DNA from 3 places in the Alteromonas sp. RKMC-009 genome. Region 1 is predicted to be linked to each of the others. Evidence: predicted binding sites of a transcription regulator. Region 1 holds the regulator's gene; each other region holds the start of a gene.

Region 1 (4,284 bases):
TGCCAACATGTCTGCGCAGTCTTTTCTGCAACTTGTTAAAGTTGTATTTTTGTTTACTTTGCGCACTGTGACTGGCGTTGTCAGATGGCGTAGATGTTACTTGATTCATGGCACTTCAGAATTGGCTGGAAAAATAAAAGTAACATTATACAAAAGCAGACGGAATGCTGCTACACAAGCAGCATTCCGTTATCGCCCATTTACTTAACCGGAGACGTAAACCCGTCAGGTTTAACCGCCAGCACATCGCAATTCAGGTTATCAATAACATGCTCTGCAGTATTGCCCAAAAAGGCGGCTGATAAGCCTGTACGTCCCACAGTACCGATTACGACGAGTTCTGCATCCAGCTGTTCAGTCACTTTCGGGATGGCTATATCGGGTAATCCCTCAACAACATGGCAATTTGCTACGCCGATCCCAAATTTAGCGCTGTGGTTTTCCATTTCCTGAACATGATGGTTTCGCACAGCGTTATGATACGTCTCAGGATTGAAATCGGGGATCTCAATGGCAATATTCAGTGGTGCAGAAGGATAGGCATTAACCAGATGTACCTGACCACTCAGTAACTCTGCATAATCCTTTGCAATACCGGTCAACTTGTCATTCAGTTGTGCATGTTCTTTGTCTTCTGTACCCACATTGACTGCCGCAACAATATTACCGTGTTCAGGCCAGGCATGGGCTTTGACAAGTAAAACCGGAGCCGGACATTTTCTCAGTAAGTGCCAGTCTGTTGGTGTAAAGAGCACTGATGCAAAATCATCGTGTTTGCGGGTAGCTTTAACGACCAGGTCAATCTGACGGTTAATGGTGTAGCGGGTAATGGCTTCGTAACGTTTATCACTCCACTCAACAGCAACCTTTACATCATAATCATCGTAGCGGGTCAGGTTTTTTTCTGCCCAGGCAATGCGGTCTTTGGTTACCGCATCACGCATGGCTTCACGCTCACTGCGGGTGAGCATTGTTGTCATGTCATAAGAAAAGTCGTATACAACAAGCAGTGCGTGTACCTCTGCACCGGTTTTACGGGCAATTTCGATGGCTCTTGAAAGGGCAGGTTGTTCAGGCTTGTCAGCCTGAACGACGGCGAGAATACGTTTGCAGGTGATCATGGCGTCTCTCCTTATTGATGCAGACAATAAATACTGCCTTCATCTTTAGTATAAGACTTACAGCAGGAGAGACGTTGTTTCAGATCAATATTTCAACGGGATCTTAATCCACGCAAAGGGTAGGAATGTCCATAGAGTGCAGCTTTTTATCCATAGCCGCAAAATCCAGAACAGTAATGAGTTTCCCGTCTACTTTGATAATGCCTTCTTTCTGGAAGCGGGTCAGCAAGCGGCTGATCGTTTCTACCGTTAAACCGAGATAATTACCGATTTCGTTGCGGGTCATACTCAGATTGAACTGACGGTGAGAAAAACCTCGTTCTTCAAACCGACCGGACAGATGGGCGATAAAATAAATCAGACGTTCTTCTGCCGTCCGTTTATTCAGCAGCATCATCATTTCGTGATCCTGCTTAATTTCAGCACTCATAAAGCGCATGATCTGATGGCGCAATTTCGGGAATTGCTCAGACATTTTTTCAAGAGTGGAGTAGGGAAGTTCACACACCATGGCCGTTTCCAGCGCCTGAGTGTAACTCTGGTGAGTGTCGTCACGTAAACCGTCAAAACCGATAATATCGCCCGGGAAGTGGAAACTGATAATTTGCTCTTCACCTTCTTTATCGGTGACAAAAGACTTAAATGAACCTGCCCGTACAGCGTACAGAGAGGTAAATTTATCACCGGCTTCTACCAGGGTATCGTGTTTATGCAAAGGCTTTTTGCGTTCAATGATGTCATCCAGTGACTCAATCTCAGTTTTGTTGAGAGCCAAGGGCAGACACAGATGGCTGAAACTGCAATTCTGGCAGTGTATAGAAAAATCCGAACGTTTTTGCATGCTCACTTTCCGCTGTTTGCGATAATTCTACTGTATAGTACTTAAAGCCCGCCACAACAGCAATAATGCGTAAAACAGCAAACTCAAAGCAATGATCTGACGAACTACGGGTTGTCTGAAACCTGAGGAAAGCCAGTCTGCACCAGCCCGGACAGCCAGCAACGCCGGTAGCGTTCCTAAACCAAAACCGGCCATGATTACTGCACCGGATATTGCCGTCCCTGAAGCCAGTGCCCACGTCAGGGTGGAATAAACCAGTCCACAGGGCAACCATCCCCAAATCATACCATAGGGAAAGGCGCTAATAGGAGACCTGAAAGGTAAAAACCGTTTCGACAGCGGCTGAATTCTCTGCCAGAGTTTACTGCCGAGAGCTTCAACAGCGGTCAGGCCACGCCACCAGTTACCCAGATAACAGGCCATGGCAATCAGCATGATGCCACTGAAGACGGCGAGTACGGGGCCGGTCACCGGTACAGCATCTTTTGCTATCTGCCCGATGCCGCCGGTAACAGCGCCGGCAACTATGTAGCTGAATATACGACCAAAGTTGTAGCTAAGCGTATAGGGTAAAGGGGATGATCCTGCCGGCGTGGCGGCAGACAGTGCCAGCGATACGCCGCCGCACATTCCCACACAATGAACGCCTCCGCCCAGCCCGACCAGCAAGGCAGATAAAAACGACAGATCACTCATTGAGTTTTTTTCGTTCTTCGGCCAGCTTTTTTTCTTCAGGAGATAAATCATCATCGAAAAGAATACTGTAGCCCTGGCGATCCAGGTCTTCAAACTGGTTCGATTTTACTGCCCAAAAAAATACGCCGATGGCAATGGCCACAATGATCACAGCAAGGGGAATAAGGACGTAAATTATACTCATAGCGTTACTTTAACAGTCTCGTCGAATTAGTGACTACCAGAATACTACTCAGGCTCATACCTATCACCGCCATCCACGGCGTCAAAATGCCGGACACTGCAAACGGCAGGATAACCAGATTGTAGCCTATGGCCCATCCCATATTCTGCCTGACAGTCGCTTTTACTCTTCTGGCCATATGAGTGAGGTGCCCGAGTACAGCCAGCTTATCATTTAATAAAATCACATCCGCGGCACTTTTTGCGATATCCGTGGCATTACCCACTGCAATGCCAACATCAGCCGCTGCCATCACCGGTGCGTCGTTAATCCCATCACCCAGCATCATGACATGACGGCCCTGCCGCTGAAGGGCTGTCACAGCGTTTAATTTATCTTCAGGGCTGTTCCCGCCTGTGGCTTTGTCTACGGGTAAATTCGCTGCAATGTCGTCAACATTTTGCTGAATATCGCCACTCAGAATTATCCGCTCCAGTTGCGACAGTTTGCTCAGACTGTCTGCGGCATCCGCTTTAATTTTATCTGCTACACGAAAAGCGGCTACGGGCACATCGTTTTCGGTGAGAAACACGTTAGCGGGAAAGGGCGATATGCCGGCATTTATACCGGTGAAAGACGCTGAACCGGCTTTATAACTGCGGCCATTGCATTGTGCGCCGATCCCCATACCTGCCACAACGTCAACATGGCTCAGAATTAATGCATGATTGTTATCAGAAACAAAGGCTGCGGCAACCGGATGTTCTGAACGGGACTCTATTGCCCCCATTAAAGCCCGGATTTCACTTTCCCGTGCCGGATCAGCAAACCAGCTGTTTATCTGAGCAAACTTTCCTTCGGTCAGCGTTCCGGTTTTATCCAGCACCAGGGTATCTACGTGGTTGATTTGCTCCAGTGCATCGGCTCTTTTCAATAAAATGCCATGCCGGTTAAGGTTTGCCATTGCGCAGGTGAGGGCAGATGGCGTAGCCAGCCCCAGCGCACAGGGACAGGTTGCTACCAGTACCGCGATGCTAATCCAAAATGCATTGTCATTACCCTGCCAGTGCCAGTAAGCCCATGAGGATGCAGCCGTAATCAGTACTACGGCGACAAAATAACTGGAAAAGCGGTCAGCCATTAGAGCGACCCGGGGCTTTGCAGCCATAGCGGTGGATTGCAAACGAATGATCTGATTTACCAGCGCAAATTTTAACGCCCTGGTGACAGTTACCGTTATTACGCCGGTACGGTTTACCGTACCCCCGAATACCGTATCGCCGGTTTGTTTGCGCACCGGATTAAACTCGCCGGTAAGCATCGATTCATCGGTTTCACTGGCACCTTCAGTCACAATGCCGTCTACGGGAATGGTCTCTCCGGCTTTGACCACAACAGCATCACCGGTTTTGAGCGATTTTGCCAGCACCTGGGTAACGGTGTTATCTGCAGCCACCTGATTA
Region 2 (4,284 bases), 900 kb from region 1:
GTTTTCAAGTGCACTAAAAGACATTAAACATGGCGTCGAACGTGAAGGCCTCCGTATACAGTCCAATGGCCGGCTGGCGGAAACAGCCCATCCTCAGGCTCTGGGTTCGGCACTGACCCACGAGTGTATCACTACCGACTTTTCTGAAGCCTTGCTGGAATTTATTACGCCGCCGGTGGCAGACAGTCAGGTAACAGAAACCCAGTTAAGGGATATCCACAAATTCGCCAGTGAAAATATGAACGGCGAAATGTTGTGGCCCATGAGCATGCCGTGTTTCATTGATGATGAAAATAAAATTCAGCTGGCTTATTACGGTGAATCTAACGTTGCACAAATGAAGCGCGTGTACCGTATGGGACTTAAAAATCGCTATGGCAGTATGATGCAGGCGATTTCCGGTGTGCATTTTAACTTTTCATTGCCGGATACATTCTGGCAGGCGTGGGCAGAACTGAACGGTGTAGAATACTCTCAGGATCAGGTTTCTGCTGATTATTTCTCGCTGATCCGTAATTACCGCCGTTTTTGCTGGTTACTGCCGTATCTGTACGGGGCATCGCCGGCGCTGTGTCAGTCCTTCCTGAAAGGGAAGCCGACGACGCTGAATTTTGAAAAAGTCGGTAAAGGCACGGTTTATCTGCCTTATGCGACCTCTTTGCGTATGAGCGATCTGGGTTACACCAACTCAGAGCAGTCAGCTTTACAAATTTGCTATAACCACATCGATACCTATGTGGAAAAGCTTCGTAGTGCCATGTACACGCCGTCCTCACGGTTTGGCCAGTTTGCCGCCGGAGAGGGCGGGCATTTTCAGCAGTTATCTAAGAATATTCTGCAGATAGAAAATGAACTGTATTCGCCTATTCGTCCCAAGCAGCCCACGCGCTCCATGGAAAAACCTACCGATGCCCTTGTGCGCCGCGGCGTTAACTATGTGGAAGTGCGGGTACTGGACGTGAATCCTTTCTCGCCTGTGGGCATTGACAAAGGCCAGATGGATTTCCTCGATGTCTTCATGCTTTCATGCCTGCTGACAGACAGCCCTGAAATGACGGCAGAGGAGCTCACCGTTTGCCGGGAGAATATGGATAAAGTGGTCCTTGAAGGACGTAATCCTGACCTGATGCTGGAAAACAAAGACGGCAGTGTTGCATTTCGCGAATGGTGTGAAGGGCTGTTTGCTGTATTTGAGCAAACCGCAAAAGTGCTTGATAACGCCAACGGAACATCGGCATACAGCGATGCTGTCAAAGCTGAGTGGCAAAAAGTACTTAATGCTGATGAAACGCCATCCAGTAAAATTCTGGCAACGTTGCTTGAAAATGATATGGATAACGGTGTACTGGGGCTTAATCTGGCCAGACAGTACGCGGAAGCATTTAAAGGCTATGAATATCTGCACTATGATTTGAAAACATTTGAAAAAATGGCCGCTGATTCACTGGCTGCGCAGCACGCTGTTGAGGCGACGGATGAAGTACCTTTTGCAGATTTTATTGCCGGTTATTTCGCAGAACCGATGGCTACACGGGACAGCTGAAGCCTGAATTGACCTTGCCGGGGATAAAAAAATGCCTGGCAAGGGGGCCAGGCATAAGAATGTTCCAGGGAAACACACACATTTATTACCAGAACACTTATTAAGACAGCGGGCAGTGAGAAAGTTCAACAATTCACAACGATTTTTTGCAGGTGCCGGAATTGTACTGCTTTTAAGTGGTATTACCGGTTGTGCCACGTCGCCTCCGCAGGACACCAGTAACATTTGCGAAATCTTCTACGAGAAAGAAGACTGGTATGATGCGGCCGCTGATGCCCGCGATAAATGGGGCGTGCCAATCCATGTTCCCATGGCAATCATGTATCAGGAAAGCTCATTCCGGCATGATGCACTGCCACCAAAAGATTATGTATTTTTTGGTCTTATTCCATGGGGCCGGGTCAGTTCCGCTTACGGATATTCTCAGGCGAAAACGGTTACCTGGTCTGACTATGTCAACGAAACCGGCAACAGCTGGGCGGACCGGGATGATTTTGATGACGCCATGGATTTCATGGGCTGGTTTATTTCCAAGTCGTACAAAATTAATGGTGTATCAAAGTGGGACGGTTATGCCCAGTACCTGAATTACCATGAAGGGTGGGGCGGGTATAAACGTCGTACCTACAACAGTAAGCCCTGGCTGAAAAAGGTGGCTGGTACGGTTAAAGCACGCTCATTGCGTTATGCTACCCAGTTAAAAACCTGCGAAGAAGACTTGCAGAAAAGCTGGTTTTGGAAACTGTTCACATAATGATGATGTGATTGCGTAAAGGGCTGGCATTATTGGTGTGAAAGTACCGGACGCGGCAGTTTTTTCCTTACGAAGGATTCAATACGAAGTTTACTGAGAGAGAAAAGAAGTAGGCAGGCGCACCACACACCTGCCTACAATCGACGCTAAGCCAAGACCGTTAATCACCCAACGTCGAACAGGCAGGAACAATATAGTGTAAATGATAATGATTTGCAATAGCGTTTTGTGAATTAAATCCTATTTTTTTAAAAGCCTCTTTTTGATCTGCATCACGGGTCTTATTTGCATCGACTGTTCCCATTGATTCAGATCACAGATTTACCTGCCGCAGCCATGCACACTAGCACTGTAAAAAGTTATCAATGTTAGGGAGTAATCTGATGTGGCTGACCATGCTTAAAGACCCTGTAGTATGGGGTTCACTTCTGGGTATTTTTATTGTTGTTTTGATGATGTGTTATTACACATGGCTGTTTATGCACAACAGCGCGGGACCGGATAAATAGTTTGTTATTGTTTACTGAGGCCCGGATCAAGGGTTTCGATAAGCACCAGTAACGCGCCTTGCCCGCCATACTCCAGGGGAGCCTGGTGAAACGCTTTGACATGGGGGTGTTGAACCAGGTAGTGAGGCAAGGCGTTTTTTAGTACGCCGGAACCGATGCCATGCACAATGGCTACACAATCAATAAGCTCCTTGCGCGCGGTGTAAATGAGTGCGGATAATTCCAGTTTTACGTTTTCGCGGTTCAGACCGTGTAAATCCAGTACAAGCTCAGGATAGAAATCTCCCCGCCGTAATCGCTTCAAACTGTGTGTCGGTTCATTTTCGCGGCAATACCGCATGGGACCCTGATGGGGCAGGCTGGCCTGATAGACATCTGAAAACGCAAAACTGGCATCCAGCAGCTTTTGCTGACGGCTGTCCGGGCGGGTGGCGGAATGCAGTCGCTTCGCCGGCACATGACGGCGTTTATGCACAATTTTGTCCTGTGACAGCGGCTTTATACCACTTACCGCTTCCCGGAATAATGACATGTCATTGTCGTCGTCTTCCGGTTTCCACTGATCAGCCAACCATTTTCTCCTGTCTGTTTTAGCCTGTGTTCATCTGCACGTCTGTTATCGCGCAATTTGTGTTGGGTGTCATTGCGAGTTTCGGTATGATACCAGCTTTATTTCTGGCGATGTACCACACTCCATGACCGATAAGATTTATTTAGACGAAGCCATCCGTGAACTGCACACCATGCTGGACATGGTGAGATGGTCTGTGAGCCGTTTTAACGATGCGCACCTGTACTACGGGCATGGCACTGATAACAGCTGGGATGAAGCTGTTTGCCTTGTGATGCATGCATTGCATCTGCCTCAGGATATTACATCGCAAACCGGTGACGGCTTATTTTCAGCCCGTCTTACCACTTCAGAAAAAGAGAAAGTTGCAGATTTAGTCTTAAAGCGGGTACAAACACGCATGCCATTGCCGTATATTACCCGTGAGGCATGGTTCTGCGACATGCCATTTTACGTTGACGAAAGAGTGTTGATCCCCCGTTCACCGTTTGCCGAATTGATCAAAGATCGCTTTTCCGCTTATCTGTCATCTGAGCCGGCCAGTATTCTGGACATGTGCACAGGTGGGGGTTGTATTGCTATTGCGCTGGCCCATACATTTCCTGAAGCCCAGGTGGATGCCGTGGATATTTCCCACGACGCCCTGGAAGTGGCAGATTTCAATATTCAGGAACATCAGTTAGGCGACCGTGTTTTCCCTATTCATTCAGACTTATTTACCAGTCTGGAAGGCCAGCGGTACGACTTAATCGTGTCGAACCCGCCTTATGTCGATGAAGAAGACATGAATGATTTGCCGGACGAATATCAGCATGAGCCTGAATTAGCCCTGGCGGCAGGAGAAGATGGTCTGGATCTGGTTGAGCAGATGCTGAAGCAGGCACCGGTGTATTTAAAAGAAAATGGC
Region 3 (4,284 bases), 2.0 Mb from region 1:
TTACCGGCACCTGGCTGGGGTTGAAAGTGCTGAAAAAAGTGTCTGACGAGCGCTTTGCCCTGCTGTTTAAAGTTATCGTTACCATACTGGCCCTGCGCCTTATCTGGCAGGCAGTGATGTCGCTCTAACGCCTGCTGAGCGTCAGGCCGTATCGCCGGAGTTTTCTGTAAAGTGTTCTGGTGCTTATGCCAAGCACGTCTGCCAGCGCTTCCGGCGTACCGTCGAAGGCAGAGATGATTTCAGACAGGTACGCTTCCTCTGCTTCTTCCAGTGTTTTTAATCTGAGCGGGCCGGACTCCTGTTCGCTTTCCGGTACAGTCAGATGTGACGGTAAGTCCGCCGGCGTAATGTGTTCATCTACCGATAAGAGGGCGGCTTGTTCGGTGACGTTGCGCAATTCTCTGATATTGCCGGGAAATGCATAACGGCTGAGTACGGACAGGGCATCTTTGTTAAAGGTCTTCTTCGTGTGCCCGGCTTGCGTAAGGAATTGCCCGCATAGCGCAGGAATGTCTTCCCTGCGCTGGCGTAGAGAAGGCAGGGCGATGGGAAAGCCGGCAATCCGGTAATAGAGATCTTGTCTGAATTCGCCCTTCTCAACCAGCTGTTTAAGGTTTTTGTGCGTGGCGCAGACCAGCCTGAAATCAGAATGCTTCAGCTTCAGGCTGCCGACAGGACGGTAAGTTCCTGACTCCAGCAATCGCAGCAGCTTGACCTGCATACTCATTGGCACATCGCCAATTTCATCGAAAAACACCGTACCGCCACTGGCCACATCAATGAGCCCTTTTTTTGACGATGATGCGCCGGTAAATGCTCCTTTCTCGTGACCGAACAGCTCTGATTCAAATAATGACTCAGTCAGTCCGGTGCATTCAATGACCACAAACGGTTTGTCTTTCCGTGAGCTGCTTTCGTGAATAGCGTGGGCGACAAGTTCTTTTCCGGTGCCTGTTTCTCCCTGCAATAACACGGCAATGTCTGCCGGTGCAGCGCGGCTGATTTGATGCAGCATATTCCTGAAAGACGGCGCACTGCCAATGAGTTTCGCATTACCGGCCCCGGGAGAAGCAAAGGTGATCTGCTCCAGCACCTCCAGGTAGCCAAGCACCATGCCATCTTCGTCCTCCACCGGCTTCATTGTGATCTGGCAATGAGAATCGCCTGTGCGGGTTTTGTGATTGTGTACCACTGAGCTTGGTCTTTGTGTGCTTTTGCATTCAGCAAGGGGGCAGTCTTCTCCGGCTTGATCACAGGGTACAGCATTGTTGTGAGACACGCTGAAGCAGGTGCTTTTACCGGTGATGATGTGCTCTTCGTAGGTGTCGCGGTAGAGCTGATTAACCGCATGCACCACATAATCCGGCGTGATAAAAATCGCCGGTTTATCAATCGCATTGATCATCGACTGAATAATAGAAATGTTCACGTTCATCCCCCCTGGTGAATTGTGACAATTATGTCACAAGGTATGTCAAAAATGACTTTATTTTTCCGGTGAGAAAGCTTGCGTTGGATCAAATAGCGGCCTGTTCGAAGGGTGTAAGGTAGCGGCTATGAAATTTGCGATGTATCCGAAGTCGTCCGGTGGCTCAAACATCCCTGTTGTGTTCGTTATTCACGCTTTCTGCGCACAATAATTGCGGTTTTTGATTTATCTCACGCTTCTGTGATTGCCAACGTTACTCTGTGGCACGACTTCTGCTCTGCCAGTGATATTAAATTCGGCTACATCGTCGACATTTCGCCAAATTACTAATTAATCGGGAGATGTTCCTAATGAGCGATACATTACTGGAGTTATCGCGCTGGCAGTTTGCATTGACTGCTATGTTCCACTTTATCTTTGTACCCCTTACCTTAGGTATGACTTTCCTGCTTGCCATCATGGAATCGGTTTACGTGATGACCGGCAAGGAAATCTACAAACAGATGACCAAATTCTGGGGTAAGTTGTTCGGGATAAACTTTGCGATTGGTGTGGCTACCGGCCTCACCATGGAGTTCCAGTTCGGTATGAACTGGTCTTATTATTCACATTACGTGGGTGACATTTTTGGCGCACCATTGGCTATTGAAGGCCTGATGGCGTTTTTCCTTGAATCAACCTTCGTCGGACTGTTCTTCTTTGGCTGGGACCGCATGTCAAAAGTGAAGCACCTTATGGCTACCTGGCTGGTGGCTATCGGTTCTAACTTTTCGGCGCTTTGGATCCTTATCGCCAATGGCTGGATGCAAAACCCTGTGGGCGCCGACTTCAATGTTGAATCTATGCGGATGGAAATGACCAGCTTCGCTGACGTTATTTTTAATCCGGTGGCACAAGTGAAGTTTGTACACACTGTCTCTGCAGGCTATACCACAGGCGCAATGTTCGTGCTGGCTATCTCCAGTTATTACTTACTGAAACACAAGCATGTTGCGTTTGCCCGCCGCTCTTTTGCCATCGCTGCAAGCTTCGGTCTGGCGTCTGTGTTATCAGTGATTATTCTGGGCGATGAAAGCGGATATGAAATCGGTGATGTGCAGAAAGTGAAACTCGCCGCTGTAGAAGCAGAGTACGAAACCCATCCTGCGCCTGCGCCATTCACCATCTTTGGTATTCCGAATGACGAAGAAGAGCGTATGGACTACGCCATTCAAATCCCCTACGCCATGGGTATCATCGCCACCCGCAGCTTTGATGAGGAAGTTACCGGCATTAAAGATTTGAAAGAGCAGCACCGTGTTCGCATTTTATCCGGTGTGCAGGCATACAAGCACATGGATGCAGTGCGTGACGGTTCAGCCACGCCGGCAGAGCAGGCGCTGTTTGATGCGAATAAAGAAAATTTGGGTTACGCCATGCTGCTGCAACCCTTTACGCAGGACATTACACGGCCTACACCTGAAGCGCTTGAGCGTGCCGTGGATTACAGTATTCCGCCTGTTGCACCGCTGTTTTATTCCTTCCGCTTAATGGTACTGGCAGGCTTTTTAATGCTGGCTCTGTTCGCGGCAGCGTTCTGGTACAGCACTAAACATCGCATTACTCAGCCCCGCTGGCTACTGAAATCAGCCCTCTACGGCTTACCTCTGCCCTGGATTGCCTGTGAAGCAGGCTGGTTCGTCGCCGAGTTTGGTCGTCAGCCATGGTCTATTGCAGAAGTACTGCCGGTCCACGTGTCTGTTTCCAATCTGAGTGTGGGTGATGTGGTATTCACCATGGTGGGCTACACCTTGTTCTACACCGTGATGTTCATTATCAGCTTCTACCTGATGAAGAAATTCGCCAAAAAAGGACCGGTTCCTCCCGGCGACGAACAGGATGGAGCAAGCGTAATTGGTTTAACTGAAAAAGGAGCAAACGCATGATCGATTATGAAGTGTTGCGGGTGATCTGGTGGGTGCTTGTCGGTGTGTTACTGATTGGCTTTGCCATTACCGACGGCTTTGATTTAGGTGTAGGTTCGCTGCTTACTATTATCGGGCGTACCGACGAAGAGCGACGGGTGATGATTAATACCATCGGCCCGCACTGGGACGGCAACCAGGTGTGGTTCATCACGGCCGGTGGCGCTATTTTTGCTGCCTGGCCAATGATTTATGCTACTGCGTTTTCCGGCTTTTACATCGCGTTATTTCTTACGCTTGCTGCGTTATGGATGCGCCCCATCGGCTTCGATTACCGTAGTAAACTGCCCGGAGCAAAGTGGCGTCAGCGTTGGGACTGGGCGTTGTTTGCCGGCGGATTTGTTCCGGCACTTATCTTTGGTGTTGCGTTCGGAAACCTGTTGCAGGGCGTACCCTATGAATTTGATAACACGTTGAAATCCACCTACACCGGTTCTTTCTTCGGGTTATTGAATCCCTTTGCCATCCTGACCGGTCTGGTATCCGTTGCATTACTGCTTAATCACGGTGCCACCTGGTTGCAAATGAAAACAGACGGTTTTGTTGAAGTGCGTGCCCGTGCCACCTCAGTGATCCTGTCTTTGGTGACTGTGGCGTTATTTATTCTGGCCGGCGTGGTTGTAGCCTTCGGCATAGATGGTTATGTGATGAGCTCTGTAGCAGACACTTATGCCGTCTCAAATCCGTTGCACAAAACCGTTGTCACTGAAACCGGCGCGTGGATGAACAACTATGGGACTTACCCCTGGATGATCATTGCACCTGCACTGGGTATTGCTGGTGGCCTGGCTTGCGCAGCCTTTTCAAAAGCAGGCCGTGCGGGATGGGCATTTGTGTCCAGTTCTGCCATGATAGCCGGCGTTATTTTAACGGCGGGGTTCTCAATGTTCC

What was found. Region 1 encodes FNR, which switches genes on or off when oxygen is low (the NO sensors DNR and NnrR bind a similar motif). Its sites were predicted from a motif close to TTGATCTAGATCAA; they were not measured.
Region 2: a site for FNR is predicted at 2,560-2,573, ahead of DS731_RS07085 (DUF3149 domain-containing protein). Genes of this name have one in related genera too.
Region 3: a site for FNR is predicted at 1,508-1,521, ahead of DS731_RS19645 (cytochrome ubiquinol oxidase subunit I). Genes of this name have one in related genera too.

What each region holds. Positions count from the first base shown of each region.
Region 1 covers NZ_CP031010.1:2,525,100-2,529,383, reverse strand. Annotated here, with positions in the region: gene ttcA (tRNA 2-thiocytidine(32) synthetase TtcA) at 1-109, opposite strand, end outside; gene uspE (universal stress protein UspE) at 201-1,121, opposite strand; gene fnr (fumarate/nitrate reduction transcriptional regulator Fnr) at 1,225-1,962, opposite strand; gene DS731_RS11130 (sulfite exporter TauE/SafE family protein) at 1,990-2,658, opposite strand; gene ccoS (cbb3-type cytochrome oxidase assembly protein CcoS) at 2,651-2,842, opposite strand; gene DS731_RS11120 (heavy metal translocating P-type ATPase) at 2,847-4,284, opposite strand, start outside.
Region 2 covers NZ_CP031010.1:1,621,140-1,625,423, forward strand. Annotated here, with positions in the region: gene gshA (glutamate--cysteine ligase) at 1-1,543, shown strand, start outside; gene DS731_RS07080 (transglycosylase SLT domain-containing protein) at 1,704-2,297, shown strand; gene DS731_RS07085 (DUF3149 domain-containing protein) at 2,693-2,806, shown strand; gene smrB (endonuclease SmrB) at 2,811-3,377, opposite strand; gene prmB (50S ribosomal protein L3 N(5)-glutamine methyltransferase) at 3,502-4,284, shown strand, end outside.
Region 3 covers NZ_CP031010.1:4,496,192-4,500,475, reverse strand. Annotated here, with positions in the region: gene DS731_RS19655 (sulfite exporter TauE/SafE family protein) at 1-128, shown strand, start outside; gene DS731_RS19650 (sigma-54 interaction domain-containing protein) at 125-1,435, opposite strand; gene DS731_RS19645 (cytochrome ubiquinol oxidase subunit I) at 1,780-3,354, shown strand; gene cydB (cytochrome d ubiquinol oxidase subunit II) at 3,351-4,284, shown strand, end outside.